Regions from separate parts of the Cohnella soli genome, predicted to be linked through region 1. Evidence: riboswitches for the same ligand, from Rfam matches in the RefSeq annotation. Region 1 holds a riboswitch; each other region holds the start of a gene.

Region 1 (2,258 bases):
CATGACCGTCCGTCATAAAGTTGTAGTGGTTCTCCTGTTCCTGTACCGGTTGCTGTGGGGGTTTTTCCTGTACCGGTTCGTTGATTCCATCGCGACGCCGATACTGGCACGCTATCCGGAAGAACATCCGAATTCCGACGCGGCGCAGCTTTTCCTCGTCGAAGCCCAATTCCGCCTGCTGAAGACCGACCTCGTCAACGAGTCGCTTTGGCTGATCGGAGGCCTGCTTCTACTGCGGATGCTGCTGACGCCTCTCCTGAACGCAGGCGTATTCTACTCCTTCCATCACGCGACGGAGGACGCAGGCACACGCGTATTGTTCGGGATTCGCCGGGCATGGAAGCCGGTCACGCTGCTGTATTGGGCGGAGAATGCCTTGCTGCTATTGCCCGCCGTCTGGTTGGTGCCGTTCGCGAAAGACCGGTTTTTCTCGGAACCCACCTTGTCCGATTGGCTTAAAGATCTGGCGCCTTATGCGCTTGCCTGGTTGACCATCGGCTTCCTGCTGCATATGCTGTTTCAGTTCATGCAGTTCGGCGCCGCATCCGGCGAAGGCATCCTGAACGGGCTTGGCTTGGCGTTCCGCCGGGCGTTTCCTCTGCTTGGCACCACGCTCGCGTTGCTCGGCATCGGTTTGGCGGTGTCCGCGACTGCATGGACCGTCTCCATGCTTTGGTCCGGATTTATCGCCGTCGCGCTGCATCAGGCTTTCTACTTTGTTCGTTCCCTTCTGACACTGTGGGCGTCCGCGTCTCAATATCAGGTGTGGTCCGGAACGGAGTCGTAAGTGACTGTTACGAAATAACCGTTCGTCTATCCCTTGTCTTTTGCCGGATTACTGCGTCATCTTCAACCTTGCGTAGCTCTGCTACGCGGCGGTTTCGCTTCCTTGTACTCCGACAAAATCCTACGGGATATCCTTCTCGTTATTTCGCAACAGCCCCTAAGCATCCTGTCCCCTTATCGACAATATTTCATAGGGACATTCCCCGGTTGGCGCCTTTTTGCGGGCGCAACCGGGGTTTGACGTTATTATCGGCGGCTATTTTTTACACGAAAGGGGGGGCGTATTTCCTAGTTATCCCATGTAGATGAGTGAATTCTCATTTAGCACATGCAGGAAATTCGTCATAAAAACCGAATATGTATGACGAAGAAAACAAAAGCTGCCGAGTTCTCGCGAAAGCGGGAAACGGGGGAACCAGTCTTCACGGGTGAATTGGCTTCGCTTCACAGGAGCCATAGGGGAACCTTCTACCGAACCCTCCAGCTAACCTCGTAGGCATTGGAAGGAGTCAACCAGTTTTGCGTAAGGTTTCTGTCATGCTTATCGCTTTATGTTTCGCACTGGCCTTTCAGGTAGGAAGCGCTTTCGCCGATTCCAAAATGGAAGAGACGTATAAGCCCCTGCTTGGCATCGACTACAAGTACGGTGGAAATACCAAAAGCGGCTTTGACTGCTCCGGATTCACGCAGTATGTCTTTAAGCAACTTGGTATCAACCTCAGCCGTTCTTCGAGAGATCAGGCGAAGCAAGGCAAGAAAGTCCTCCGCGACAACTTGCGTCCGGGAGACCTCGTGTTCTTCAACACGAACGGAAAAAGCATTTCGCACGTAGGCATTTATGTAGGCGACGGCAAAATGGTTCACTCCCCTTCCACGGGTAAGAGCGTGTCGATCGTAAGCATCAATGACAAATACTACGCATCGCGCTATGTAACCGCTCGTCGGGTCATGGACACGGACACGTATCAAGAACTCGCAACCGATCCTGCGGACGCGGACGATGCGGCTAATGCAGCTGACGAAAGCGCGGAATAAGCGAGTGTCATAGGACAGAAGGCCATCCCGGAATCATCGTTAGATGATTGCTAGGATGGCCTTTTGTTATGACGTTGGTGAAGGCGAGATGAAACGCGCCGTCAATTCGGACGATCGCGCTTCAAGCGGTCAGCTTCTTCCGTGCCAATCTTACGTGAACTATACTTCGCTTGCTCGTACAGACGTTGCAACAGCGGTTTGGCTCCGGCGAACCATGCCCAGTAAGCGATAAGTTTCTTGGAATCGGGTGCGCGGCGATCAGTGCGATGTCGTTCAAGCCGTGCCAGCGTCTCCGCCGGCGTATCGGAGGGGCGAAATTCGAACCCTTCAACGATGCCGGACAGAACCGCTTCCTCGTACATGAGCCTGATTTGCTCCGTTTCGTCGAGCTTATCCCAGTCCGCTTTTCTCATCTTCTTATGAAACAAACCTCCAAA
Region 2 (2,258 bases), on a different contig from region 1:
ACGATCATCTTATCCTCGTCCTCCCGCGAAAACATCTTTTATTAGAAAGAACTCATTTGGAAATGAACGATCTGAACGGGCTGCCGATGATTTTGTTTGCTCCGGGGACTTGGTATCGCACGTTGACCGACGAGTTGTTTAAGACGTACAAACTAAAACCGGACGTTCGGATGGAAATCGATTCGTTCGAAGCGATTATCCGGCTTCTGTCCGCTTGCCGCGCGGGCACACTGCTGCCAAAATCGTATTTGCGCGAGCAAGTATTGGCAGATAACGACCTCGTCTTGGTCCGAATTCGGGAGCTCGAGGAAACGAAAAGGACAACGTCGCTTATTCACGGCGATCCCTTATGGCTTGCGCCTTCCACGCGGTATCTCATTGATGAGACAACCGCTTATTTCGCTCGCAGAGCGGTGCCTGGAATGGAGTAGCCCATCCTCCCCTGCTGCTGTGGGCGACCTATTTTCCTATAGTTTCCGGTTTTACAGGCCTATGCATTGTGTTAGCCTTTTACATATGCTTCTTGGCATCGTTTCCCGGTTGGCTGGGAATACCAAAGTCAAGGCACAAATGACGGCCTAAACCTTCGGGTGCGGGGGACAATATCGAAAGTATGCGCAGGATACATATCCGCCATGTACTTGGGGTGAATCGCGATTTCGCGAAGAGTCGATCTCCCGGCTCTAATCCGACAGCTAACCTCGCCGGCCGATTCTCAGGAGGATATCTCAGATGGTACACAGTTGGAAAAAGCTCGGAACGCGCGCCAGCGCGCTCGCACTCGGCGCCGCTTTGGCGATTCCGTCTCTGACGGCCTACGCAGCTACAGCTCCGTATACGGCCAAAGAAGGCGATACGTTCTGGAAATTGTCCAAGCAACTAAACGTTCCGCTGGAAGAACTGATGGATGCGAATCCGCGAATTGATCCGCTGAACATTTACGCCGGCTTAACGCTCGTCATTCCTGGCAACAGCATGCTCGCCGCGGCGGATACCAAAGAAAGCGCGGCCAAAGAAAACACGGTAACAGCACAATCCGTGACGACGACGTCCGGACAATCGCTCGGCTTCTCAAAAGTTCTCGATATTAAAGCAACCGCTTACTCCGCTTCGGCGGAAGAGAACGGCGAATGGGGCCCTGTCGATTACTTCGGGAACCCGTTAAAGCTGGGGACGATCGCCGTCGACCCTAGCGTCATTCCGTTCGGAACGCGCGTATACATTACCGGTTACGACTTCTCCGGCTTGCCGACAGGCGGGTTAATCGCAACGGCCACCGATAAAGGCGGCGCGATCAAAGGCAACCGAATCGATATCTTCGTACCGGGAAGCCGTCAATTCGTATCGGGCTTCGGTTACCAAAGCGTTAAAGTGTACGTATTGAAATAACAGAATAGCGGTTACTCCGCAAATGAGGAAAACCGTCAGGGGTTCACCCTGGCGGTTTTCAAGTTGCAAAATGATGAAATCGGATTCAGACATTCATTTTTCCTCCACGCTTGTTAAAAAACCACATTCAAGCCAAAGAAAGCTAGTCGATCGTAACGACATCAGGTAAACTACTTCTGTAATCCTTTCTTGCCATCTGATTTCCTTTCTGTTCAGAAAGCTTTAGGGATAATATCACAAGATTAGTACTCATCCTCAGGAGGTATTCTTATGTCTGAATGCAAACTGTTTGTCGATTATGAGCAACATGAAGCTGGGGTTCGAATGATCACATTAATAGAAGAGTTGGCAGCGAAAAAAGAGAGCGCACAATTGGAAAGTTTGATTATCGGGGACTGGGGCGGCGCTTATGAGACAGATTCCAGTGCTACTGTGGAAGCTCTTGTACGCTTGAAGGATCGTTTCCCAAAGCTACGTAGCCTATTTATAGGTGATATGAGCTATGAAGAGTGCGAGGTCTCCTGGATTAATCAATCCAATCTTGGACCGTTACTCGTTGCTTATCCCGAGTTAATAAGCTTTACTATTAAAGGCAGCACAGGTCTTAGTCTTGAACCGGCTCGGCATGACAAGTTGCAGCAGCTTACGATTATTTGCGGCGGGCTGGGTAAAGATGTAATTGCCAGCATTAGCAAGGGAAGCTTCAAAAGCTTACAGAAGTTGGAGTTGTACCTCGGAGTCGAAGAATATGGATTCGATGGCAGTCTTGAAGATGTACTTAAGCTAATCGAACCGGGGAAGTTCCCACAACTTACATATCTTGGACTTAAAGACAGCGAGATTCAAGATGAAATTGCGATTGCTATAGC
Region 3 (2,258 bases), on a different contig from region 1:
TACGATTGGGTTATCTCCGCTAGTGTCTACTCCGTTCATTGCAGAAGCCTCCTGTGTGGCGGCAGCTCCGTTGCCGGAAGTTGCCTTTGAATTTTGGTTTTCTTCTTTCTTGCCGCAGCCTGAAGCTACGAGCAACAGAGCGATGAGCGCGATTAGCGCCAGGGTCAAGCGATTACGCGAAGTGCTCATTACAAGTCCCCCTTTGATCTCTCTATTTCCCTTCGAAATTATATCATTTGACTGGCGAGGAATCCAACCTCTCCCGTGTCGGAATATTGGCCGCAATCAAGAAAGCGTGAAAGATAGCGAGCGTAAAAGAGCTTTCTGGAGCTTGGGACCGTTGTAAGCGGTACAAAAAACAGGGCTGGCAAAATATGCGTGCAGGCCGCTTGCGGCATTGCTTTACAAGGAACGGAGTCAGGAGTAATATTCGATTCAGCAATTCAAATGTTCCATTCGTAATCGCTGAGTTTCCGCGAAAATGCGGAAAACGGGGGAACCAATCGATGGCGCGCGTGCGGTGTGAGAGCCGCGCCCGCGCCGTCCGGGGTGAATCCCGAAGCGCCGTTCCTAGGGCGGCGCTTCGGGTAGGGCGACTCTCACCGCCCGAATCCGACAGCTAACCTCGTAAGCGTTGAAGTGCTTCGTCTTGATCGGTGTTGACCGGTTCCGGGCGTTCGCACGTTGGGGAGAGGATGATGGACTTGTGACCTTCACGGCCGCAGGGTTTATTCCTCTGCGGTTTTTGTTATGCCATTTTATCGCTGAATTCCTGTGAGCAGGAAGCGGGGGAACCAGACGGACGGGCTTTAGCGCCGACGTCCATGGGGTGAATCCGGAAAGGCGGGAGCTGCAGCTCCGCCGACCGGTAGGGCGACTCTCGAGCCCGAATCCGACAGCTAACCTCGTAAGCGTACCGAGAGAGGCGACTCATGATCGTGACGGCACGGTTTATTCGACCATGTCCGGAAGCCACGAGAAGTTCCCTCTTCCTGCGGCTTCTTTTTTTATGCCAGCCGCGGGTCCAATTTCAGGAGGAGAAAACATTGGCCCATCCCAATATCGTACTCGTGTCGGCGCCTACGCCGGCCGGCGAGTCGTTCGTCAAGCTGCTTCAAACCCGGAACGTCCCGTTCGCGGTTATCGTGAACAACGCGGCGGAACGCAAGCGTATGTCCATAATCGGCGCCGATCGCATCGTCGAAGTGAATACCGCCAAAGAAGAAACGTGGATCGTTCCCGAAGTCGAAGTCGGCAAAGTATTTTTATTCGAATCGAGTCTCGCGCTCATCTGCCGATACATTCAAATTTGCCGCAGTTGGACAACGGAGCCGATTTACGTCCTGACGGAAAGCCATCAGCCGCGCCATGTGTACAAAGGACTGGGAGCCAGTTATGTCATTCATAGCCACGGGTTGAACTGCGAGTTTCTTGTCACCGACGATTTGATCGAAACTGCTAAAGGGGGCTCTTTCCATGCTTGATCTTTATATGATTGCATTGTTGGCGGGTGTTTTCGCACTGTTTTACGGTTTCCTTGTCTGGTGCGGCCGGGTCGTCGACGGAGAGAAAGGGGATCGCCCATGATTATCGTATCGATCGTCGCGGCGGCCGTCTTTCTGTATCTGATATACGCATTGGTGAATCCGGAGAAGTTCTAGGGGAGGAAAGGCTATGGGCCTGTTGCAAATCGTCATCGTTCTGGCGGTGCTGGCGCTGCTAGTGAAACCAGTCGGAAGTTATGTATATCATGCGTTCTCTAATGAACCTAGTCGGCAAGATCGTATTTTCGGCGGCTTCGAACGGTTGATCTATAAGCTTATCGGGTTGAAAAATCGGGAAGGCATGACGTGGAAAAAGTACGCGCTCGCGTTTCTGCTGACCAATATCGTTCTTGTGGCGGTTGGTTACTTGATTTTACGGGTACAGAAATATTTGCCGTTGAACCCGAGCGGCATCGATAACATGGAACAGACGCTTTCTTTTAACACGATTACGAGTTTTATGACCAATACGAACTTGCAGAACTATAGCGGGGAATCGGGCTTGTCCTACTTCTCTCAGATGGCTGTCATCATCATGATGATGTTCACGTCGGCGGCGACCGGCTTCTCGGTGGCGATCGCATTCGTCAGAGGTATCACGAGCAAGGGCGAGACGATCGGGAACTTCTTCGAAGATTTCGTGAAGGCACATACCCGGATTTTCCTGCCGACGGCCGTTCTTGCGACGCTGCTGCTCGTCGCGCTGCAAGTGCC

What was found. A riboswitch is a leader RNA that binds a small molecule or an ion and turns the genes downstream of it on or off. The one in region 1 is predicted to bind cyclic di-AMP.
Region 2: it holds a riboswitch for cyclic di-AMP, as region 1 does, so the genes downstream of both, ACFPOF_RS22715 (3D domain-containing protein) here and ACFPOF_RS07260 (C40 family peptidase) in region 1, are expected to answer to the same signal.
Region 3: it holds a riboswitch for cyclic di-AMP, as region 1 does, so the genes downstream of both, ACFPOF_RS17115 (hypothetical protein) here and ACFPOF_RS07260 (C40 family peptidase) in region 1, are expected to answer to the same signal.

Annotation. Positions count from the first base shown of each region.
Region 1 covers NZ_JBHSMI010000013.1:77,654-79,911, forward strand. The annotation lists gene ACFPOF_RS07255 (hypothetical protein) at 2-787, shown strand; cyclic di-AMP (ydaO/yuaA leader) riboswitch at 1,158-1,300, shown strand; gene ACFPOF_RS07260 (C40 family peptidase) at 1,306-1,821, shown strand; gene ACFPOF_RS07265 (hypothetical protein) at 1,923-2,258, opposite strand, start outside.
Region 2 covers NZ_JBHSMI010000029.1:547,354-549,611, forward strand. The annotation lists gene ACFPOF_RS22710 (LysR family transcriptional regulator) at 1-431, shown strand, start outside; cyclic di-AMP (ydaO/yuaA leader) riboswitch at 566-727, shown strand; gene ACFPOF_RS22715 (3D domain-containing protein) at 733-1,389, shown strand; gene ACFPOF_RS22720 (STM4015 family protein) at 1,660-2,258, shown strand, end outside.
Region 3 covers NZ_JBHSMI010000028.1:183,587-185,844, forward strand. The annotation lists gene ACFPOF_RS17110 (peptidylprolyl isomerase) at 1-189, opposite strand, end outside; cyclic di-AMP (ydaO/yuaA leader) riboswitch at 454-649, shown strand; cyclic di-AMP (ydaO/yuaA leader) riboswitch at 753-930, shown strand; gene ACFPOF_RS17115 (hypothetical protein) at 1,047-1,484, shown strand; gene ACFPOF_RS17120 (potassium-transporting ATPase subunit F) at 1,584-1,661, shown strand; gene kdpA (potassium-transporting ATPase subunit KdpA) at 1,675-2,258, shown strand, end outside.